One region of the Mesorhizobium sp. B2-5-13 genome, then DNA from elsewhere that is predicted to be linked to it. Evidence: predicted binding sites of a transcription regulator. Region 1 holds the regulator's gene; each other region holds the start of a gene.
The links. Region 1 encodes PhoB, which activates phosphate uptake and scavenging genes when phosphate is short. Its sites were predicted from a motif close to TGTCATNNANCTGTCAT; they were not measured.

Region 1 (5,914 bases):
GACGCTGCTGCGCGTCTTCAACCGCATCTACGAACTCTACCCCAAGCAGACCGCCGAGGGTCAGGTGCTGCTCGACGGCCAGAACGTTCTCGACCGCTCGCAGGATCTCAACCTGTTGCGCACCAAGATCGGCATGGTGTTCCAGAAGCCGACGCCGTTCCCGATGTCGATCTATGAGAACATCGCCTTCGGCGTCAGGCTCTATGAGAAGATCGGCAAGGCCGAGATGGACGGCCGTGTCGAGCAGGCGCTGAAGCGCGCCGCGCTGTGGAACGAGGTCAAGGACAAGCTCAATGCCAGCGGCCTCAGCCTGTCGGGCGGCCAGCAGCAGCGGCTTTGCATCGCCCGCACCGTGGCGGTGAAGCCGGAGGTCATCCTGCTCGACGAGCCGGCCTCGGCGCTCGACCCATTGTCGACCGCCAAGATCGAGGAACTGATCGACGAGTTGCAGGCCGACTACACGATCGTCATCGTCACCCACAACATGCAGCAGGCCGCGCGCGTCTCGAAGCAGACGGCTTTCATGTATCTGGGCGAGCTGGTCGAATTCGACAAGACCGAGAAGATCTTCACGTCGCCTCGCGAGAAGCGCACGCAGGACTACATCACCGGCCGCTTCGGCTGATCTCACGCATACGAGGACCAGGATCATGGCCGAACACACAGTCGCAGCCTTCGACGAGGATCTCGGACAGATCAGCAAGCTGATCAGCGACATGGGCGATCTTGCCGGCACGATGGTCGGCGGCGCCACCAAGGCGCTGCTGAATTCCGACAATGCGCTGGCACAGCGCGTCGTCTCCGACGACGCCATCATGGACGCGCGCCAGCGCGAACTCGACGATCGCGCCATCACCCTGATCGCCAAGCGCCAGCCGATGGCCGACGATCTGCGTCATGTCGTCGGCTCCATCCGCATGGCGGGCGATCTCGAACGCATCGGCGACCTTGCCAAGAACATTGCCAAGCGCGTCGGCTCCGTCGGCCTTACCGCCACCCCGCGCGATCTGTCGCACTCGATCGATTCCATGGCGCAGCTGGTGCTGATCCAGGTGCAGGGGGTAGTCGAGGAATACGCGGCAGGCGATGCCGCCGCCCTCGCCAAGCTCAGGAATGACGACGAACGCATCGACATCAAATACACTTCGGTGTTCCGCGAACTCCTGACCTACATGATGGAGGATCCCCGCAACATCACGGCTTGCACGCATCTTTTGTTCTGCGCCAAGAATCTCGAACGCATCGGCGACCACGTGACCAACATCGCCGAGAATGCATATTATGTGCTGACCGGCACGCAACTGCCCGCCAACCGTCCGAAGCAGGACGAGACGGCGATGTCGGTGCCGGCGGCTTGACGGCAGGGATGATCAATCGATGATCGCGCCACGCATCATGGTGGTGGAGGACGAGGAGCCGCTCGGCGTGCTTCTCCGCTACAATCTGGAATCGGAAGGCTACCAGGTCGAGGTGGTGACACGCGGCGACGAAGCCGAGATCCGCCTCCAGGAGAACGTGCCCGACCTCCTGGTGCTCGACTGGATGGTGCCGGCGGTTTCCGGCATCGAACTCTGTCGGCGCCTGCGAATGCGGCCCGAGACCGAGAGGCTGCCGATCATCATGTTGACGGCGCGCGGCGAGGAGAGCGACCGCGTGCGCGGCCTCTCGACCGGTGCCGACGACTATCTGGTCAAGCCGTTCTCGACACCGGAATTCATGGCCCGGGTCAAGGCGCTGCTGCGCCGCGCCAAGCCGGAAGTGCTGTCCAGCGTGCTCAAGGTCGGCGACATCGTGCTCGACCGGGAATCGCACCGGGTCTATCGCAAGAAGAGCGAGATCCGGCTCGGACCGACCGAGTTCCGCCTGCTCGAATTCATGATGCGTCATCCCGGCCGCGTGTTCTCGCGCAGCCAGCTGCTCGACAATGTCTGGGGCGAGACGATCTATATCGATGAACGCACCGTGGACGTGCATGTCGGCCGGCTGCGCAAGGCGGTCAACAACGGCCGTATGCCGGACGTGATCCGCACCATTCGCGGCGCCGGCTACGCGATCCGCGAAGACTGAAATCAGGCTACATTCTTGCCCGGAACGCCGGGCCTCGCCAGCACGCCCGGCGCGAAAATCTCCTGGTCCACGAAGGTCAATGCGCGCATAGCGCAACCTTCGCGGATGAGCGGCAGCTCGTTCGGCTCGGTGTCGAAGGAAATCGATTCCGAATGCTGGCCGCCGGCGGTCTGGCCGATGGCCTCGCGCAAGGCCGGCTCGATCAGGTCGAAGGCGGCGGCGCTGACGCCGACCATGGCGACGGGTGCGGGATCGATCAGCGCGAACAGGCTGCCCAGCCCATAGCCCAGCGCCTCGCCGGCCTTGCGATAGGCTTCGCGCTCCGGTCCGTCTTTCTCCCTTGCCGTCGCGGCGAGTGTCCGCATCTGCGCATCGCTGACATCTGCGACCGGTTCGGCGTCCTCGCCAAGCTGCCTGGCGTTGCGCCAGATGGCGTAGTTGCCGGCATAGGCCTCGACGCAGCCGCGCCGTCCGCAGCGGCAGAGCGCGCCTCCCGGGCGATGGATCATGTGGCCGAACTCGCCTCCCGATGAATGCGTGCCGGTGAACAGCTCGCCCTTCAGCACCAGGCCCATGCCGATGCCGTGCGAGAGCAGGATGGCGATGAAGTCGTCGCGGTAGCGTTCGGGGTCGCGCCAGCGCAGCGCCACCGCCATCATGTTGCAGTCGTTCTCCATGGTAGCGGGGATGCCGAACTCGGCTTCAAGTATGTCGGCGAAGGGAATGTCCGTCTGCGGCGTGATCGGCGACCACAGCATCGCACGCGCCTCGCTGTCGGTGATGCCCTGGATCGCCAGCGCGATGCGGGCAATACTGCGGACGTCGAGATCGGGGTCCTCGAGGCGCCGCCGCACTATTGCCGTGCATTCGCCGATCAGCGCCTCGCGCGACATGGTCAGCGTGTCCAGCCGGCGCTGTTCCTCGGCGATCACCTGGCCGGAATAATCGATGACGGCGACGGACAGGAAATTCAGTGACAGCACCACGGTCATCACAGCCGCGGCCTCGGGGTTGAGGCCAAGGCCAACCTGCGGCCGGCCGCGTTTCAGTGAACCGGCTTCGTTCGGCTTGCCTTCGGTCAGGATACCCTCGTCGATCAGGTCGGCTGATATCGCCGATATGGTCGAGTGGCTGAGGCCGGTGGTGGCGGCGATCTCGGTGCGCGAGGGCTGACCACCCTGACGCACGGCTGCAATCACCATGGCGCGGTTGCGCCGGCGCAGATCGTCGTGGCGGATTCCTACCGACATGCTTCCCACATCCTCCCCGTCGCCGCGGTTCTTGACACCCCCTCGAACCTCTCCGGCAATGGGCCGAATACTGGCAGATGCGGCAGGAGCTGTCATTTATTTATTGCGGGACTCGAAAAAAGGTTCCCGGCACCTCAAAATCCATCAGAATCGATGTTGACAGTGTTCCGACGATGGATCAGTGTTTTTTCGAGGCTCGAAAAAATAGGGCCTTTGTGCCGGCCTTCGGGCCAGTTTGGTCGCGCCATACGCGGCGCAGGGAGGATATATCATGAAGAGATTCACAGTCGCCATCCTGGCGGGTGTCGCCATGTCGCTGACGCTGGCGTCGGTGGCGCAGGCGAAGGACAAGGTCATCGGCGTTTCGTGGTCGAATTTCCAGGAAGAGCGCTGGAAGACCGACGAGGCCGCCATGAAGAAAGCGATCGAGGCCGCGGGCGACAAGTACATTTCCGCCGATGCGCAGTCCAATCCCGGCAAGCAGCTGACCGATGTCGAAAGCCTGATTTCCCAGGGCGCCAATTCGCTGATCATCCTGGCGCAGGATGCTTCGGCCATCGGCCCAGCGGTGCAGAAGGCGCTCGACGAGGGCATTCCGGTCGTCGGCTATGACCGCCTGATCGAGAACAAGGACGTCTTCTACCTGACCTTCGACAACAAGGAAGTCGGCCGCATGCAGGCTCGCGAGGTGTTCAAGGTGAAGCCTGAAGGCAATTACGTCTTCATCAAGGGCTCGGGTGCCGACCCGAATGCCGACTTCCTGTTCTCGGGCTCGATGGAAGTGCTGAAGGAAGCCATCGACAGCGGCAAGATCAAGAATGTCGGCGAAGCCTATACGGACGGCTGGCTGCCCGCCAACGCCCAGAAGAACATGGAGCAGTTCCTCACCGCCAACGACAATAAGGTCGATGCCGTGGTCGCGGCCAATGACGGCACCGCCGGCGGCGTCGTCGCGGCGCTGACGGCGCAGGGGCTCGCCGGCACCGTGCCGGTCTCTGGCCAGGACGGCGACCACGCCGCGCTCAACCGCATCGCGCTCGGCACCCAGACTGTGTCGGTGTGGAAGGATGCGCGTGAACTCGGCAAGAACGCCGCCGAGATCGCCTCGCAGCTCGCCGACGGCAAGAAGATGACCGACATCGCCGGCGCGAAGGACTTCACGACGCCTGGCGGCAACACCGTCAAGTCGCTGTTCCTGACCCCGGTCGCCATCACCAAGGACAATCTCAACCTCGTCATCGACGCCGGCTGGATCAAGAAGGACGAAGTCTGCGCGGGCGTCGCCGCCGGCAGCGTCGCGGCCTGCAACTGAGTTTGACCGCTTGAAGAATGAAGGCGCCGCGGCCCCCAAGCCGCGGCGTTTTCTCAAAAAGATTTGTGTTTCCGCATCACGCGGATAGCTTCTAGGCTGGGTTCGGCATCCGTGTCAGACGGCCAGCCGGTTGGAGGAAATCATGACCGACACGATGTCCAACCTGCAGGCCGATACCGCGCGCGCCTCGGAACTCGGCGCGGTTGCCCGGTTCCTGAAAGCGACCGAGATCGACACCCGTATGCTCGGCATGATCGGCGCCCTGCTGCTGATCTGGGTCGCGCTGCATGTGATTTCGAGCTTGCGTCTTGGCGTCAATCCGTTCGATTTCGACAGCCGCACGTTTCTGACGCCGCGCAATCTGTGGAATCTGTCGGTGCAGACGTCCGCGGTCGCAATCATGGCCTGCGGCATGGTGCTGGTCATCGTCATGCGCAACATCGACCTGTCCGTCGGTTCCGCCGAGGGCCTGATCGGCATGGTCATGGGCTTTGCCCAGGTGCATTTCCTGGTCCGGTTCGTGGGGCTTGAACTCGGCAATCCATGGATCTGGGTGCTGGCACTGGTCATCGGCCTGGCGCTCGGCCTTTTGATCGGCGCCTTCCAGGGCTTCGTCATCGCCTATCTCGAAGTGCCGGCCTTCATCGTCACGCTGGGCGGCCTGCTGGTCTGGCGCGGTGCCGCCTGGTGGGTCACCAGCGGCCAGACGGTGGCACCGCTCGACGCCACCTTCCAGCTGATGGGCGGCGGACCGGCCGGATCGATCGGTGCGACCTGGAGCTGGGTCGTAGGCATCGTCGCCTGCCTGGCCGTCGTGTTTGCGCTGTTCAACGGGCGGGTGCAACGAAAGCGGTTCCGCTTCCCGCTGCGGCCGATCTGGGCCGAGACGCTGCTCGGCGTCGTCACCTGTGCCGTCATCATGGGCGCGGTGTGGCTGGCCAACTCCTATCCGTGGCCGATCGGCATCGTGAACCGGTACGCGGCCGCCAACAACATCACCGTGCCGGAGGGCGGGCTATTCATCGCCCACGGCATCGCCATACCGGTATTGATGGCCGTCGCCGTCGGTCTGGTCATGACCTTCATCACAAAACGCACCCGTTTCGGCCGTTATGTCTTTGCCATCGGCGGCAATCCGGAAGCGGCCAACCTCGCCGGCATCAACACGCGCTGGATCACCATGAAGGTGTTCATGATCATGGGCGTGCTGGCCACGATCGCCGCCGCCATTTCGTCGGCCCGGCAGAACTCGGCCACCAATGTGCTTGGAACATTGGATGAGCTG
Region 2 (5,914 bases), on a different contig from region 1:
TCCGATGTCGCCAAAAGCTTCACCATGCATCTGCGCGACGGCATCAAATTGCCCGTCGTCGCGGGTGTTTCGTTCTCGATCAAGGCCGGAGAATGCACCGTGCTCGGCGGTCCGTCCGGTGCCGGCAAAAGCTCGATCCTGAAGATGCTCTACGGCAACTACGCCGTCGACGAAGGCCAGATCATCGTCACGCACGAGGATGGGTTGATCGATCTCGCCCATGCCAGCCCACGCACCGTGCTTGCCGTGCGCCGGCAAACGATCGGCTATGTCAGCCAATTCCTGCGCACCGTGCCGCGCGTCTCGGCTCTCGATGTCGTCGCCGAACCACTGGTTGAACGCGGCGAGGAGCGCGAGGCAGCCCGGGCCAAGGCACGCTCCTTGCTGGCCCAGCTCAACCTGCCGGAAAAACTCTGGATGCTGCCGCCGGCAACCTTCTCGGGCGGCGAGCAGCAGCGCGTTAACATCGCGCGCGGTTTCATCACCGAACATCCGATCCTGCTGCTCGACGAGCCGACCGCATCGCTCGACGCGACCAATCGCGACGTGGTGATCGAACTCATCGCCGCCAAGAAGACGGCAGGCGTTGCCTTGCTCGGTATCTTCCATGACCACGAAGTGCGCGAGGCGGTGGCCGACCGCATCATCGACGTCACCGCCTTCGCTCCGGGAAAACTCGCCGCATGACCAGGAAATTGTCGGAAACGCCGCTGGTCCACCCGACAGCGGAGGTGCACAACTCGACGCTCGGCCGCTGGACCGAGATCGCCGACCGCAGCCGGGTCTCGGAAAGCGAACTCGGCGACTATTCCTACATGATGCAGGACTGCGCCGTCTGGTGCGCGACGATCGGCAAGTTCGCCAACATCGCGGCCAGCGTGCGCCTCAACGCCACCAATCACCCGACATGGCGGCCGACGCTGCACCATTTCACCTACCGTGCCTCCGACTATTGGGACGACGCCGAGCACGAGAGCGAATTCTTCGCTCAGCGCCGCGCCAAACGCGTCACCATCGGCCACGACACCTGGCTCGGCCACGGCTCGACCGTCCTGCCCGGCGTCACCGTTGGCGATGGTGCTGCGGTCGGCGCTGGCGCGGTCGTCTCGAAGGACGTCGCGCCCTACACCATCGTCGCCGGCGTGCCGGCCAAACCGATCCGCGAGCGCTTCGACCGCCGCACCGCCGAGCGCTACCAGGCGCTTGCCTGGTGGGACTGGGACCATGCCAGGCTGCGTGCGTCGCTCGACGACTTCCGCGAGCTGTCGGCCGAGACATTCCTGGAGAAATACGGGGGATAGAGCAGTTCCAGAAAAAGTGGGAACCGGTTTTCCGTTCGCAATTGTTGCAGGCAAGGAGACATAGCCCTCACACCGACGTCATGAACGACTCTGTTTCATATCCTTGACACATCACCGGGGCAGGACGCGGGTGTTCCAAGGAGATCGCCATGCTCGACACCGTCAGACCCTCGCTCGCCGGATTCTTTGCCGGCTCCAATCCGACGCCGCCGGCGCATCTCGGCACGCGCTACGACGCGTCAGGCAACTTTCTCCTCGAGCCCGGCAACACCGTCGTCAGCCATCTGGTCAGCGGCTCGCCATCCGAAGCCGTGGTGCTCGCTGTGCGCGATCGGATGATGGCAATGCCAGACGCCGACCGCCTTGCCTTCACGCCTGTCTCCAGCCTGCACATGACGCTGTTCCAGGGCATCATCGAATATCGCCGCCGCTTGCCTTACTGGCCACGGGACGTGCCGCTCGACACCGGCATCGACGCCATGACCCGCCTCTATCTGGAGCGCCTGAAGGGTTTCCAGGGTGCCGGTCCATTCAACATCAAGGTCGTCGAGATCGTGCCTACTGGCCTCACCGTTGCCGGCGCGACCGACGAGGATGTGCGCATCATGCGTGAATGGCGCGATGCGCTGGCCGTGCCATTCGGCTACCGGCACTCCGATCACGACAATTACGTCTTTCACATCACCTTCGCTTATCAGATCCAGCGTCTTGCCGACGACAGGGCCGCCGCATGGCAGACGCTGTTCGACGAATGCCTGGCGCTTTTCGCGCGGCAGGCCCCGGTGATCGAGATCAAGGCTCCAGCCTTCTGCGCATTCCGCGACATGGAGCATTTCGAGGAATTGCTGGTGCTCGGCTGATCGCCGGCAGGACGCCGGCCGTCGTATCTGTGGAGCGTAACAAAACTGACATGCTGGCGACACGGCAGGTTCATGTGGCTGCGTTAGGCGAGTGCCTGACGATCAATATGGACCGGACTGGAACCAGCCCATGTCAGCAAGCTCTGCCACGCTCGAAATTCGCGGTGTCAGCCGACGATTTGGCAAGAACACCGCCGTCAGCGACGTCAACATCTCGATCCCGCAGGGGCAGATGGTCGGCGTCATCGGTCGTTCGGGTGCAGGCAAGTCGACGCTTCTTCGCATGATCAACCGTCTTGTCGACCCCAGCCAAGGGTCGATTTTTTTTGATGGCGCCGAGGTCTCCCGCCTTCGCGGGTCGCCGTTGCGGCGTTGGCAGCGCGACTGCGCCATGATCTTCCAGCAGTTCAACCTGGTGCCGCGCCTCGATGTGCTCACCAACGTGCTGCTTGGCAAATTGAACCACCGTTCGACCTTGTCCAATCTTCTGGGCATGTTTTCGCGCGCCGAGTGCGCGGAGGCGGTCGCCGCGCTCGAGCGGCTCGACATCGCCCGTACGGCACTTCAACCCGCCGGCACCCTGTCGGGCGGTCAGCAGCAGCGCGTCGCGATTGCCCGCGCAATGATGCAGCAGCCCAGGGTGATCCTCGCCGACGAGCCGATCGCCTCGCTCGATCCGCTCAACGCCAAGGTGGTGATGGATTCGCTGCAGGACATCAATCTGCGCGAAGGCATCACCGTCGTCACCAACCTGCACACGCTCGATACCGCCCGCACCTATTGCAACCGCATCATCGGCATGGCCGCCGGCAAGGTCGTCTTCGACGGGCCGCCCGAAGAGCTCAACCGCGAAGCGGTGCGTCTAGTCTATGGCGCCGACAGCAATGGCGGTGAGATATCGGAGGTCATCACCTCCACCAGCGTTGCCTTCAAGCAGAAGATCGCCGCATCCGCCCGACCGCTCGAACCCGCATTCCCGGGATACTGAGCCCATTACGGGCATAGCGAGCAGCCTGGATCGTCCGCCCGCGTCAAGGGCACTTGTCAAGATCAAGAACGCTGCCGGCGCGGGGCCGGAACCTACAGGAGAGATAGCAAATGTTCAGGAAGATGGTTTTCGGTGCCGTTTCGGTGCTCGCCATGGCCACCAGCATGGCCCACGCCGCCGATATGAAGGAATTTCGCGTCGGCATTCTCGGCGGCGAAAACGAAACCGACCGGCTGCGTAACTACCAGTGCCTGGCCGACCACCTGAAGGCCGAGTTCGGCTTCGAGAAGGTTTCGCTGTTCCCCGCCGCCGACTATGACGGCGTTATCCAAGGCCTGCTCGGCGGCACGCTCGACTTCGCCGAACTCGGCGCTTCCGGCTACGCCAGCGTCTATCTGAAGGATCCGAAGGCGGTTACCCCGATCCTCACCACCAAGCAGACCGACGGCTCCACTGGCTACTATTCGATCGGGCTGGCGCTGAAGACGTCGGGGATCACCGACATCAAGTCGGCCAAGGGCAAGAAGCTCGGCTATGCCGATCCGGATTCGACCTCCGGCTACCTGATCCCGCTGACCCAGATTCCGAAGACCACCGGCGCCTCGAACGAAACCTTCTTCGCCTCGACCCAGTTCAATGGCGGCCACGAAAACAACGTTCTGGCCGTGCGTGACGGCAAGGTCGATGTTGCGGTCGACGATTCCTCGGGCATCGGCGACTTCAAGAACGGTTACACCTCCGGCACATTCCACAAGGAAGTCGCCAAGGGCGCCGTTGACCCCAACGACTTCGTCGAAGTCTGGCGCTCCGGCCTGATCCCGAATGGCCCGCTTGTCGTGCGCACCGCGATCGGCGACGACATGACCGCCAAGCTGGCCGCCTTCTTCACCGACCTGCCCAAGAAGGACAAGGCTTGCTTCGAAGGCGTCGAGGGTGGCGATTTCACCGGCTACGTTCCGGTGAAGCCGGACTTCTACAGCGTCATCGTCGAAGCCCGTAAGGCAGCCATCGGCGGCTAACGGCGAAATCGCAAGAGGGGCGGTACCTCATCAAGTACCGCCCTTTTTGCATCTCCGATCATGACCCTTTCCGTGACAGCCCCCTCCGGCGCCACCCATCAGACGGCCGATGCCTGGCGACGCCAGACGTCGCTGCGCCGGCTCTATACAGTGCTCGGCGTCGGCCTGCTGCTCGCCGCCATGTTCGCCAGCATGTGGTTCGCCGACGAAGCCAACGCCGGGCATTTCTTCGACCGGCTGCCGCATATTCTGGATTTCCTGAGCTGGCTGGTCCCCAAGGACTGGAACGACGTCTGGCGGGCGCTATTCGATATCGCCTCGCCGCATGACACCGGCACCCAGGAATTCAACTTCCCGCTCGGCCGCGTCCACGCCTGGGGCGGTTTCTACATCCCCGAATATTTCGAGCTGATGCTGACCACCGTGAACGTGGCGCTGGTCTCGACCTTCATCGGCTTTGTCTTCGCGGTGCCTTTTTCATTCATCGCGGCACGCAACCTGACGCCCCATCCGGCACTGAGGCTGGTGGTCAAGCGCTTCATGGAATTGCTGCGTGCCTTTCCGGAGATTGTCATCGCCGGCTTGTTCGCGGCCATCGTCTCGACCGGCCCGATCGCCGCCATCATCGCCATCGGCCTGCATTCCATCGGCGCACTCGGCAAGCTGTTCTACGAGATCAACGAGAACATCGACATGCGTGCCGAGGAAGGCCTGACGGCGGTCGGCGCCAACTGGTTCGAACGGGTGCGCTTCGCCGACCTGCCTCAGGTGTTGCCCAATTTCGTCTCCTATACGCTGCTGCGGGTCGAGATCAACGTGCGGGCCTCGACCATCATCGGCGCCGTCGGCGGGGGTGGCATCGGCGAGGAACTGAAGCTCTCCATCTCGCGCGGCTTCGGCGCCAAGACGCTGGCGCTGGTGCTGCTGCTGTTCACAACCATCTTCATCATCGACCAGTTTTCCGCCTGGCTTCGCCGCAAGCTGGTCGGCGAACAAGCCTTTATGATGGGGGCGTAAATCATGGCGAACATGACCGCCGAGGAGATTCTGTCGATCGAGACGCGCCATCCACAGGTGTTCCGACGCCCGGCATACAAGCGCTTTGGTCCGCTGCTCCTGTTCGTCGGCACTCTCCTGTATCTGATCTATGCCTTGTGGTTCTTCAGCCTGCCGCAGGTGCTGCGGGAATCGCATTGGGAGCGCCTCCCGCTCTTCCTGACACAATGGATCAGCTACGATCTGCAACCGGAATTCCGTCTCGACCAGCCGGAGATCACGCCCAAATATCCGCGTTTCTCGGCGCTGGGCGACAATCCCAATCCGGATTGGGTGATCAAGAATGCCGACGGGTCCTTCACCGTGCGGATCGACGGCCAGGCCAAATCCGTCACATTCGACAAGACCTACGCGACGATTGTCGCTCATGGCCAGACGGTGCCGGTGGCGCTGACCAGCGGCAAGCCGGTGATCACGGGCCCGGTGCCGGACTGGATCACCGCGCATGACGACGAGGTGGTGGCCAAGATGGGCTTCGCCGGCGAGGTGCGCGTCACGGTAGACCGCGTCAAGGTGCGAAAGCGCTTCCTCGGCTGGGCGAACTTCGTCTTCGACACGCGCTCACCCTTCTTCGGCAAATCAGCGTGGGAAGTGATCTCGTTGGTCATCTCGGGACCAGAGCTGAAACCAGGTACCACCAACCTCGCACTGGCCGGCGACAACATCTGGAACAACGCCCAGTGGCAGCAT
Region 3 (5,914 bases), on a different contig from region 1:
CCGAGTTCGGGAAACGGGCCGATGCCGCGGATGAGCAGGGGATTGAGCACGATGTCGAGCACGACCGCCAGCGCCATGAAGATGAAGGGCGTGCGGGAATCGCCGGCGCCACGCAGCACGGTCATGACGAAGGACAGAAGGTTCATCATCGGCACGGCGACGAAGATGATGCGCAGGTAGGAGCGTGCGAGCGGCAAGGCGTCGGCCGGCGTGCCAAGCGCGCCCAGGATGGCGTCGACCCAGATCCAGCCGCAAACCGCGAAGACCACCGAAACGAGGAAGAAGAAAGTGGCGCTGGTGCCGACGATGCGGCGTGCCTCGGGCAGGTCGCGGGCGCCGACCGACTGCGCCACCAAGATGGTGGCCGCCATGCCAATGCCGAACACCGTGCCGAGGATCAGGAACAGGACGAGGTTGGCGTTGGAGGTCGCCGTCAGCGCCGATTCGCCGAGGAAGCGGCCAACCCAGACGGCATTGACCGAGCCGTTCAGCGATTGCAGCACGTTGGAGCCGAGCACCGGCAAGGCGAAGAGCAGCAGCGTGCGTGGGATCGGGCCGCTGGTCAGGTCGCCGGTGCGCCGACGCGCGGGCATTTTTTCGTTCATGGCCGACAAAGCCTATCTCGAGTCCGGTGCGCGATGATTGCAGATTCAACCCGACAGGTCGATGCGGGGGCGCGAACGGTCCACGGTGCTCACGCCATGATCCATCCTGTTCTCAAAGTTTGCGGAATGGGATATTGATCCCATGCGCGTTGGACCGCGTTTCTCACCGGGGGGTTCATGTCCGATATTCCGCTTGTTGCTGAGCGCCTGAGCCGGCGCGCGTTTCTTGGCGCGTCCGCTTTGGGCTGCGCTTCCGTCCTTCTCTCGGCGTGCACCACGACCGATGTGGCGCCGCCGGCAGTGGCGCCGGTCCCGCCGTCGGCTGCGCCAAGCGAGCCGGCTGTCGGCGATACCGCAACCATGTATGCGGCGCGCACCGACGAGGGTTATCAACTGCCGGCCATCCCGGTTGCCAAGCTCGATCCGAAGTTCGTGCGCCAGATCGTGGCCGATCCGACCGGAGAGAAGCCTGGCACGATCGTCGTCGATGTTTCCGAGCATCTCCTCTATCTGGTGCGCGACGGCGGAAAGGCCATCCGCTACGGCGTCAGCCTCGGCAAGGCCGGTTTCGGATGGACCGGCAGCGCCGTGGTCCAGGCGCGCAAGAAGTGGCCGGTGTGGACGCCGCCGCCCGAAATGATCCAGCGCCGGCCGGAACTGGCGAAATACAAGGACGGCATGCCGCCCGGATCGCAGAGCCCGCTGGGCGCCCGCGCGCTCTATCTTTTCCGCGACGGCAAGGACACGATGTACCGGCTGCGTGCGCTTCATGAATCGGGACATCATCGACCTCTACAGCCGCGTCAACGGCCCCGCCCAGGTCTTCGTGCGGCCCAACCTGTCTGCCGGCGGCAAGATCATGGCCGTGTCAAGCAGGACGGCCGAGCCAATCGATGCGGGCGTGCCGAAGGACGCCGAGTTCTTGAAGTAAGCCTTCACGACCTGCACAGGCGGACGCGCCAGGCGCGCCCGCTTGTGCGGTGATCGTTACTTCTTGCCGAGACCCGGCAGCGTGACCTGATAGACCAGGAACATGGTGTCGACATCGGCGCCGTCATCGGCCTTGTAGGGCGCGCCGACCTGGAAGCCGTCCTGGGCGAGGAAGTCGTTGTCGTTGCCGACGAACAGGAAATAGTCGTCGGGCAGCTTCGGATCGAGGACGCTGGCGACCGACATCGCTTCCCATTTCTCCGAAAGCTCGTTGTGGTCCTTCGCCCCACCATTGTGCAGGCCGAAGCGGCCAAGCTGGGCGGCGTCATTGATATCGATGAACGGCGTCAGCTTGGCCGGCGTCACCGAGGGATCGAGCACGCCCTTGGGCGCTACCGGCTTGTCGGCCACGTCGAAGGCGCTGCCCGCGATGTCGGTCGCGCCGGACACGTCGACGATGTTGATCTGACGGTAGAGCGACGCGTCACCCTTCTTCAGGCCCTGGCCGTTGCCGCTGTCGCGCGCCAGCATCAGGAAGGATGTGTCCGAAAGCGCCACGATCTCGCTCTGCGCGGCGACCTTGGTCTTGCCTTTGGCATCCTTGAACATCGGCAGCGGCACGACGTATTCATGCGCGAGCTTCAGATGGGCGAGGTCGGAGGCATCGTAAACCAACGCCCGGGTGTTCTGGCGCGTCGAGGGTGAATCGCCGCCGTCCTGCCTCGGCGCCGACTGCAGCACGGCGATCAGGAACTTGCCGTCCGGCGTCATCGCCATGCCTTCGAGGCCCTGGTTGTTCTGGCGCCCGGTTTCGGGATCCTTCGGATCAGGGTCGGCGGCACCCGGACCGGGATTGTCGGAGGAGAAGTTCGGCGTTCCCTTGCGCATCGGCACGAGGGCTGCCGGCGGCTGGGTCGCCGACATCAGGCGGCCTTGCGCGGAGAACCTGTAGATGTTGGGGCCGTACTCGTCGGAGATGAACATCGAACCGTCGGGCAGCCGCACGATGGCCTCATTGTCGAGAGCGAGCTTGCCGTTGGTGGCGACGGGCAACATCGGCATGTCGCCGGCGGCAGGGCGTACATCCGACAGCGGATCGAGGCCGGTGGCATCGGCGCCCTTGTCGTCGGTGAGAAGCATGGTGTCGGCAAGCGTCGCCTTGACGCCCGTCTGCTCCTGGCCGGCGGCGGGAGCCGCACCCGGTGCGACAGGCGTGAACTCGATGCCGATGGTGTTGAGGCGCGGCCGGTAGTCGGTGGTGCCAGCGACATTGTAGCCACGGTCGGGCAGGAGCCAGAGCGATCCCTTGTAGGTGCCGGCATCTTGCGTCCAGCCTGTAGTGTCGATTGCCATGCCGGAGCCCGAGCCGAAGGTCTCGCCGAACTTGTCGCGCTGAGCAGCCGGCATGCGGCCGACGCCGACCAGGCCCTTGTTGATGTAGGCCACGCCGTCGGCAAGCGCCGGTGTCAGGGCGGTGAACAAGGCCAGCGCGACGCCGAGCGAGGCGGTTCGGTGCGGGTGTTTCATGGACAATCCTCTTTGTGACGAGCATGCCGGAGCGGCCGAAGGACAAAAACGGAAAGAGGTGCCGCATCGACGATGCCGCGCGAGCCTCCCCAAAAGCGATCTAAGGCGTGAACATGATGCTTGCGTGACAGTGCGCGATGCCGGTCCGCCAGCGTATTGGACATTTATGTCTAGTACATATAGGGTGCCGGCTTCGAACTGACCGGAAGGGAAGCCTTGAGGCCGCCGCGCGGCTTCGTCACCTCGGGCGGATTTGGCTACACGATCAAGAGCGTCGCGCTGGCGTTGGTGGACGACGATTTCGCCGGGGAGGGGACGCAGCTTTGCGTGCACATTGTCGGCGTCAAACGGACGGCGCGGGTCATCGCGGCCTCGCCCCACGATCCCCAGGGCAAGGCGATGCGGCAATGAGGAGGAGTTTCTGATGGTCGATGACGCTGCACGGGATACGAGGCGCGAACGCCGGCGCGGACGCATGGGCGAGGCCGGCAGCGAATCAAGCCGCAAGCCCAATTACCGCTCGCTGAAGAATCCATTCCTGCCGCAGCCGATCTTTTCCGACGACCAGGTGGCGTCGATCCACGACACGGCGCTGCGCGTGCTGGAAGAATTGGGCATCAAGGTGCTGCTGCCTGAGGCGCGCGAAGTGCTCGCCCGCGCCGGCGCCCTGGTCGATCCCGACACCGACATGGTGCGCATCGGCCGCGACATGGTGGTGGCAGCCCTAGCCTCGGCGCCGCGATCGATCCACGCCAATGCAGGCGCGCGTGCTCGTGATCTGTCGCTCGAACTGGGCTCGATGACGTTCCTGGCGGGCTCCGGCGCGCCCAACATCACCGATCTCGACCGCGGCCGGCGCCCCGGAACGCTGGTCGCCTTCGAGGAGCTCATCAAGCTGGTGCAGCATTTCGATGTCTTGCACATGCTGGGACCGTGCATCGAACCGCAGGATATCGACAATCATTTTCGCCATTATGCCGTCAATCGGGCGCAGCTGACACTGTCCGACAAGTTCCCATTCGTGTTCGCGCGCGGCACGCCGCAGGTCGATGACAGTTTCGAGATGATCAGGCTGGCCCGCGGGCTGTCCGAGGACGAGTTCCGCTCGGGCGCGCATTGCTACACCGTCATCAACACCAACTCGCCGCGCCAGCTCGATGTTCCCATGGCGCAAGGTATCATCGACTTCGCCAAGGCGGGCCAGGTCCTGATCATCACGCCGTTCTGCCTGGCCGGTGCGATGGCGCCGATTACGGTGGCCGGCGCCTTGACGCTGCAGCATGCCGAAGCGCTGGCCGGGCTGACGCTGGCGCAGATCGTGCGGCCGGGCGCGCCGGTGGTCTACGGTTCCTTCTCCTCCAATGTCGACATGAAATCGGGCGCACCGGCCTTCGGCACGCCGGAGCACGTCAAGGCCACACTGGGTGCAGGCCAATTGGCGCGCTTCACCGGTCTGCCCTGGCGCTCGGGCGGCGGCAGCGCTGCCAACATTTCGGACGCGCAGGCCGCGCACGAGACACAGTTCGCGCTGTGGGGCTCGGTGCTTTCGGGCGCCACCGTCTGCATCCATGCGGCCGGCTGGCTGGAAGGGGGCTTGAGTGTTTCCCTGGAAAAGCTGGTCACCGACATCGAAGCGCTGCAGACGGTCGCGGAACTTTGTACCGCGACGCCCGGCGACGACGACGCAATCGGCTTCGAGGCCATCGCCGAAGTGCAGCCGGGCGGCCATTTCTTCTCGGCCAGCCACACCATGGCACGCTACCGCACCGCCTTCTACGAGCCGCTGGTGGCCGACTGGTCGAATTTCGGCAACTGGACGCAAAGCGGCTCGAAGACCGCGACCGAACGCGCCACCGGCATCTGGAAGCGCATCCTTGCCGATTTCGAGCCGCCGGCCGCGGCCGCCGCAACGTCAGGCGTGCTGGACGCGTTCATCGCGCGGCGGACGGAAGAGGGCGGCGCGGCGCCAGTGTCGTGAGATAGTTCGCGGATCCATCATCCCGAATTGTGGCCGTGGTCCCGGAACCCGCGGCGCGTCCCACGCATTCATGGGTGCGGGCCAACGCCTGGCTCCATCCGCGAGCCGTTGAGGGGAGGACGACATGGGTTTCGACCAGTATCACGAACCGCCGGAAGAACTGTCGCAGGAAGTGCGGACCTTTGCCCGCATGATCACCTCGCTGATCGAGGAGGCGGAAGCGATCAGCTGGTACGAACAGCGCATGTCGGTCGAGAAGAACCCACAGGCCAAGGCGATCATGAAGAACGCGCAGAGCGAGGAGTTCAAGCATTTCGGCATGGACCTCGAATTCCTGCTGCGCCAGAAGACGGATTGGCGCGTGGAATTGAAGGAAATCCTGTTTACGACGGGGGATATCGTGAAGGCCGGGGAGCGGGGCGAGAAGAAGGTGGATTGAGGCGGGACGTCAGTCTTCGAGGCTGGCAGCCTCACACCGGCAGGACAAACCCGTCCAGCACGCGTTTCTGGCCGGCCTTGTCGAAGTCGATGGTCAGCTTGTTGCCCTCGATGGCTGAAATATTGCCGTTGCCGAATTTCTGGTGGAAGACGCGGTCGCCGACGCTGAAGGCGGACGGCGTGTCGGAGACGGATTTGGCGACCAGTTCGCCGTCGATGGTGCGGCCCTTGACGCTGGTGCGGCCGGCGCCGTAGCCGGAGTCTGTTTCGCCATAGCCGATGCGTTCGACCTGATGGCCCGAACGCGTGCCCCAGTTGCGGTCGGTCGCTTCGGTGCGGTTGGCCTGTGCGCGCTGCCAGCCAGGCGTCGAATAGGTGTTGGAGAAGGCGCCGGACTTTTCCCCGCCGCCCGAATTGCCGCCAATATTGTCGAAGC
Region 4 (5,914 bases), on a different contig from region 1:
GAAATCATGGTCGGGCAGCGGCAGGCGGGTATCGATGCCCAGCCGGTTGACCTTGTAGCCGAGGCCGGCAAGGACCTGGGCGGTCTGTTCGCCGATCTGCACGAACCATGGGCCGCCGGCACTCTCGACGAAGCGTCTGATATAACCGGGCCGCTGCGCCGGCGCCGCCACCGGATCGCCGAGCGCGAAATGATGCTTCATCTTGGTGCCGAAGGCGATGTAGCCGTCGGCGTCGCCAAAATAGGAAAGCTTGTGCTGCACGGCGGTGGAATAGGCGAGCGAGAAGTCGCCATGGCGGCGAACCAGCGCCAGCCGCTCGACATGCGCCAGCGCCTGGCGCTCGACCTTGGGCGAGGCCCCCTCGAGGATGTTGTCGAAATAGATCCGCAAGGAGGGCATGGTCGAGATTCCGCGTGCCGTTTGTGGCGCGACGTGTCGGTCGACACGCAAGACGCGCCACGGCGTCTTGATTTCTCGCGGGTAGCCGAAATCGATTGCCGGTTTCGAATGCCCACGTCCGTGACGAGATCCCCAGCCCCCGGACCTCGAATCAATCACTTTGCCGCGACCTGATTATCGCCGATGCCGCCGATATGCCATATAGGGCTGGATGTATTCGGACAGAAGCGGGTAATCCGCTCCTGTCGTTGTTTTGGCCGCGGTACCGCGACCGGCAGTTTCCACCGGGCGGTGGAATGCTCCGGAGCGAGATCGCGCCTCGGCGCGGGGCCTTCGAAGATCGGCATCGAGTTGCCGTTCGGGACCTGCACGCGATCAAACTGTTACAACGGCCTGCGAGCCTTTCGGGGTTGCCGCAAGGGCGAACGGGATTCGAGAGTGAATGGCTGATACGACACCCGGGACGATGATGGAGCAGATGGTAGCGATCGAGCCGGCGATCGTCATTGGCGCCGGCGTCGCCGGGCTGGCTGTCGCGCGGGCTTTGATGAAGGCCGGCGTGGCGGCGGCGGTCCTCGAGAAGGAAAGCCGGCTCGCCGAGCCCTGGCGCCGGCGCCACGAGCAGCTGCACCTCAACACCCACCGCGATCTCTCGGCGCTGCCCGGCCTTGCCTATCCCAAGGGGACCCCCGCCTTTCCGCACCGGGATGTCGTCATCCGCCATATGAACGATTTCCATGAGGCGAACCGTTTGCCGGTCGAGTTTGGCGTTTCCGCCGAGGCCATCATGTTCGCGGGCGACCACTGGATCGTGCGCACCAGCGCCGGCTCGCGCCTGGCGCGTCACGTCGTTGTCGCCACCGGCCGCGACAGGGAGCCCTACACGCCGCAATGGAAGGGCATGCGGGCGTTCGCGGGCCGCATCATCCATTCGGCGGATTTTGGCGACGCCCGGGCCTATGCAGGCAAGAAGGTCCTGGTTGTCGGCGCCGGCAATTCGGGCTTCGACGCCCTCAATCACCTGGCGGGCGTCGACACCGCCGCTGTCTGGCTGTCGGCTCGCAACGGTCCCGCCCTTTTGCCCAAGCGCGTCGGCAAGATCGCCGTACACCGCCTCTCGCCGCTCATGGCTCGCTTGCCGCTGCGCGTCGCCGATGCGGTTATGGCGGTGACGCAGCGCCTGGTTTTCGGCGATCTCACCAAATTCGGCATGCCGCCGGCACCCGCCGGCGGCGCCAGCCGCCTGACTTCGGACTATACCGCGATCGCCGCGGACGACGGCGCCGTCGATGCCATCAAATCGGGCAGGATCGTGGTCGTGCCGGCGATACGGGAGTTCACCCGCGATGGCGTCATCCTGGCCAATGGCAGCATGGTTGCTCCCGACATCGTCATAGCCGCGACGGGCTACCGTACCGGGCTGGAGCGCATGGTCGGCGATCTCGGCGTGCTCGATGAAAAGGGCGTTCCGCTCTTCAACGGCGGCCAGGCCGACCCGAAATGGCCCGGCCTGTGGTTCACCGGCATGCGGCCGAGCATCCGCGGCTGCTTCGCCAATGCCGCCATATTGGCCAGGGCGATAGCCGGGCGGATCGCCGGTCCCGGTCAGCCGGGCACCTCACGCTGATTTCGGCTCCAGCCGCCGGAAACCGACAGCCTCGGTCAGCATCTCCTCGTCGACCATGCCGGCATTGTAGAGGGCGAGCAAGGTGAGAGCCAATTCACGCGCCTTGGCGGATTCGGGATGCGCTTCGCGTCGGCGGCAGGCCTCATCGAAGACACGTTGCAAGGTGGCCACTTCGTCAGGTTTGAGCAGGCCACGGTCGTAGATCGACTTGGGCATGGCGGTGATCTCCTGGTCGCGATCTAGGGCGCCACGTGTAAATTGCCAATCTTTCCCGAGGCTTGAATACAATGCCACACAAAAAGAGGGACTTCGGATGCCCGGAGCCTCTCTCGTTTGTCTCGCCCGACGTCAGATGGCGATCTTGCCGCCGCCCTGTTTGGTGATCGCCACGACCGCCGGCCGCACCGGCATGTCCGGCTTGAAATCGGGCCAGCGGGTCGACGGGTCCTCGTAGTAGGAGGGCCGGCCGAACGCATCCCAGTCCTCGCCGCCGTCACCCGGATGCTGGACGGCGACGAAAGCGGTCTGGTCGTCCGGCGCGAACAGCGGGCCGCACATTTCGGCGCCGATCGGCACCCGGAAGAACAGTTTCGAGGTCGCCCGCGCCGATCCTTCCGTGTCCACCGCCCACAGGCCGTCGGTGCGGCCGGTGGCCTTCGGGCCCTGGCCGTCGGTGGCGACCCACAGGCGCCCGGCCGAATCGATCGCGCAATTGTCGGGCATGCCGAACCAGCCATGGGCCGTCGTCGCGGTGGAGAAGGTGGCGCCGACATCGGCCACCGCCGGATCGCCGCATTTCAGCAGCACTTCCCACTTGCCCTTCGTGGCGGCGAAATCGCCGCCGTCCTCGACGATCTCGATGATGTGGCCGAAGGCATTCCCGGCGCGCGGGTTGGCGGCGTCGACCTGATCGGCCTTGCGCTTGGAATTGTTGGTCAGCATGACATAGACCTTGCCGTTGCCGGCATTGGGCTGGATGTCTTCCGGCCGGTCCATTTTGGTGGCGCCAAGCAGGTCGGCGGCGCGGCGCGTCTCGATCAGCACGTCAGCCTGGCCGGCAAAACCGTTTTCCGCCGTCAGCGGACCCTGCCCGAACACGATCGGCATCCATTCGACCGAGCCGTCCTCGGCGAATTTGGCGACATGCAGCGTGCCGTCGTCGAGCAGGTCCTTGTTGGCCGCGCGGTCGCCGGCGTTGAACGTGCCCTTGGTGACGAACTTGTAGACATAGTCGAAGCGCTCGTCGTCGCCGAGATAGAAGACGACGCGGCCGTCCTTGGCGACGATCGATTCTGCACCCTCATGCTTGAAACGGCCCATGGCAGTACGCTTGCGCGGTACCGAATTCGGGTCGTTGACATCGACCTCGACGATCCAGCCGAAGCGGTTGGGCTCGTTCGGCTCCTTGGCGAGGTTGAAGCGGTCATAATGCGCGCCCCATTCATAGGCGCCTTCCGGTATGCCGAGGCGCTTGTAGTTGGCGGCTTCCTTGTGGCCCTCCGGCAGCTCGCCGGAGAAATAGCCGTGGATGTTCTCCTCGGCCATAACATAGGTGCCCCAGGGCGTGACGCCGCCGGCGCAGTTGTTGATCGTGCCGAAGACTTTCGTTCCGGACGGATCGGCATTGGTCTTGACGCGGTCATGGCCGGCGACCGGGCCGGACAGCGCCATCTCGGTGTTGGAGGTGATGCGGCGGTTGAGCTTGCCGTCACGCACCACCTGCCATTTGCCGCCGTCCTTGCGGATCTCGACGATGGTGCCGCCATGGGCGGCCATCTCGACATCGACCTGCTCCTTCGAGAGCGGCGCCACCTCGGCCGACTTCTTGCCGTCCTTCTCGACGATCTTGACGATGCCCGGGAACATCAGATGCGGGTTGGTGTATTCGTGGTTCACGACCAGCAGGCCGTGTTCCGCCGAGCCGTCGATCGCGACATAGCCGACATAGTCGTTGTTATAGCCGAACTGCCTGGCCTGGGCTTGCGCCGACTGCCTGGTCGGGTCGAATTCCGGCGAATCGGCAAACAGCGGATCGCCCCAGCGCAACAACACGTCGGCGTCGTAGCCCGGCGCGACATGGTGCTTGTCGTCGATACCGGCCTCCAGCTCGTCGAATGTGAAGGCCGAGCCTTCCGCGGCGCGAGCATCGTCGGCGGCGATCATCGCCAGCGGGCTGACGGTGGCGGCGATCGCCGAGACGGCAAGCGAGCCCTTGAGGAAGCCACGGCGCGAGAACCGCGCGGCGATAATCTCGCCCATCGTGCGGTTTTCGCTGGGATTGTTGGCTGGGCCTTCGTTTTCCTCGAGCAGGCTGGTGCGGAATCGGGCATCAGTGGAGCGATGTTCGGTCATGGGAGCCTCTGGCTGGATTTGGCTGGATTTTGTTGCCTGTTCGACCGCCTTACAGTCGACCGATCACATTTTCGTGACATCGTATGCGCGCTGCCGCTCCCTCACGATACCGGTTTTCACGCCGGGGCCTTGGGACTTTAGTCCAATCTTGCGCCTGCAAAGGTCCTGGGGGACAAACGCAACGGTCGGAGGCTGCTTTCGGTCACCACGTCTTTCGGCGATGTTGGTTGCACTGCAACGTTGGGGTGAGCGCGCCGGCTCAATCGACGGAGATCAGTATGCACGGATCGATTATGGCCCGTTGTTGTCGCCTGGCTCTGAGATCGGCGGCGCTTCTGGCGCTGACCGTCGCTCCCTATGGAATTGCCTTCCATGGATTCGTGCCTGGAATCGATGCCGCGACCGCACATGCCAAGGGTGGCGGAGACGGTGGCAATGGTGGCGGCAACGGCGGCAACGGCGGCAATGGTGGCAACGGTGGTGGCAGCGGGAATAGTGGGAATAGCGGGAACAGTAACGGGAATAGCGGCGGCGGGAACAACGGAAATGGCAAGGGCCAGCGCGACAAGAGCAGCGACAAGAGCAGCCATGTCAACGCCACCACCGGCGACGAGGTCGACGTGGACGGCAACAAGATTACAGTTCAGCACCCGGACGGTATGACGGAAAACATCGAGAACGGCCGTTTCAGGATGAAGGATGCGCTCGGCCGCACCATCATCGACCGCCCGGCCACACCGGCCGATGTCAGCCGTCTCAAGGCGCTGTGAATTTCGGCCCTGTGAATTCGGCCTTATGAATTTCGGCCTTGTGAAGCTGGTCAACAGGCAACGACCAGTTTCACACGTCACCTCCGCCGGGCCCCGGCGGAGGTGACCTCCTTTGCGTGGCGTTCCAAATGCCCCGAGGGCTTATTCCAGGAAAAAACGGTTTTCCCGCGAAAAGCGCAGCGCTTTCTCCTGGCGGAATTACGCAGACGCCGAACCGCTCTATGAGCGGTCCGTCTCGCGGTCGCGAAACTCGCGCATCATGAGGGCTGCTTCCGTGCGGTTTCGCACGCTGAGTTTCGACAGCACCCCCGTCATGTGGTGCTTCACGGTCTTCTCCTGCAGTTCCAGGCGCAAGGCAACTTCCTTGTTGCTCAGTCCCTCCGCCACCAGCCGCAGGATTTCGGTCTGCCGGCCGGTGAGTTGCCGCAGCCGGTCCGCCACGCCGTTGGCAGGCTGCAGGGACTGCACATCGGAAAGCAGCCGGGCCGACAACATCGGCGAAAGATAGCTTTCGCCGGCCGCCACGTTGCGCAGGATATCGGCAAGCGAGCGCGACCCAACGCCTTTGAGGACATAGCCGCGCACGCCAGCATTCAGGGCCTTGGTGACATCGCCATTGGCCTCTGAAACGGTCAATAGGACGATCTTCTGGGCGGGATGGTCGGCAAGGATGCTTGCAACCGCGGCCAGGCCGCCGCCCGGCATCGAAATATCGAGCAGCAATATGTCGGGCTGCATGGTCGAGACGATGCGTTCCGCGTCCTGC

Region 2: a site for PhoB is predicted at 2,197-2,213, ahead of phnC (phosphonate ABC transporter ATP-binding protein). Genes of this name have one in related genera too.
Region 3: a site for PhoB is predicted at 3,176-3,192, ahead of FJ434_RS12800 (esterase-like activity of phytase family protein). Genes of this name have one in related genera too.
Region 4: a site for PhoB is predicted at 4,441-4,457, ahead of FJ434_RS19400 (PhoX family phosphatase). Genes of this name have one in related genera too.

Annotation. Positions count from the first base shown of each region.
Region 1 is NZ_VFUI01000007.1:58,602-64,515, forward strand. It holds gene pstB (phosphate ABC transporter ATP-binding protein PstB) at 1-625, shown strand, start outside; gene phoU (phosphate signaling complex protein PhoU) at 651-1,358, shown strand; gene phoB (phosphate regulon transcriptional regulator PhoB) at 1,378-2,067, shown strand; gene FJ434_RS14035 (ROK family protein) at 2,070-3,317, opposite strand; gene xylF (D-xylose ABC transporter substrate-binding protein) at 3,589-4,629, shown strand; gene FJ434_RS14045 (sugar ABC transporter permease) at 4,772-5,914, shown strand, end outside.
Region 2 is NZ_VFUI01000003.1:426,961-432,874, forward strand. It holds gene phnL (phosphonate C-P lyase system protein PhnL) at 1-687, shown strand, start outside; gene FJ434_RS08205 (DapH/DapD/GlmU-related protein) at 684-1,301, shown strand; gene FJ434_RS08210 (DUF1868 domain-containing protein) at 1,451-2,161, shown strand; gene phnC (phosphonate ABC transporter ATP-binding protein) at 2,292-3,149, shown strand; gene phnD (phosphonate ABC transporter substrate-binding protein) at 3,260-4,168, shown strand; gene phnE (phosphonate ABC transporter, permease protein PhnE) at 4,229-5,185, shown strand; gene phnE (phosphonate ABC transporter, permease protein PhnE) at 5,189-5,914, shown strand, end outside.
Region 3 is NZ_VFUI01000006.1:133,506-139,419, reverse strand. It holds gene FJ434_RS12810 (MATE family efflux transporter) at 1-605, opposite strand, end outside; partial or broken gene FJ434_RS12805 (L,D-transpeptidase) at 783-1,536, shown strand; gene FJ434_RS12800 (esterase-like activity of phytase family protein) at 1,593-3,062, opposite strand; partial or broken gene FJ434_RS12795 (glycine cleavage T C-terminal barrel domain-containing protein) at 3,294-3,473, shown strand; gene FJ434_RS12790 (trimethylamine methyltransferase family protein) at 3,487-5,040, shown strand; gene FJ434_RS12785 (hypothetical protein) at 5,165-5,479, shown strand; gene FJ434_RS12780 (UvrD-helicase domain-containing protein) at 5,511-5,914, opposite strand, start outside.
Region 4 is NZ_VFUI01000011.1:137,689-143,602, reverse strand. It holds gene FJ434_RS19420 (phosphatidylglycerol lysyltransferase domain-containing protein) at 1-399, opposite strand, end outside; gene FJ434_RS19415 (hypothetical protein) at 555-746, opposite strand; gene FJ434_RS19410 (NAD(P)/FAD-dependent oxidoreductase) at 842-2,026, shown strand; gene FJ434_RS19405 (hypothetical protein) at 2,018-2,242, opposite strand; gene FJ434_RS19400 (PhoX family phosphatase) at 2,375-4,378, opposite strand; gene FJ434_RS19395 (hypothetical protein) at 4,657-5,148, shown strand; gene FJ434_RS19390 (response regulator transcription factor) at 5,368-5,914, opposite strand, start outside.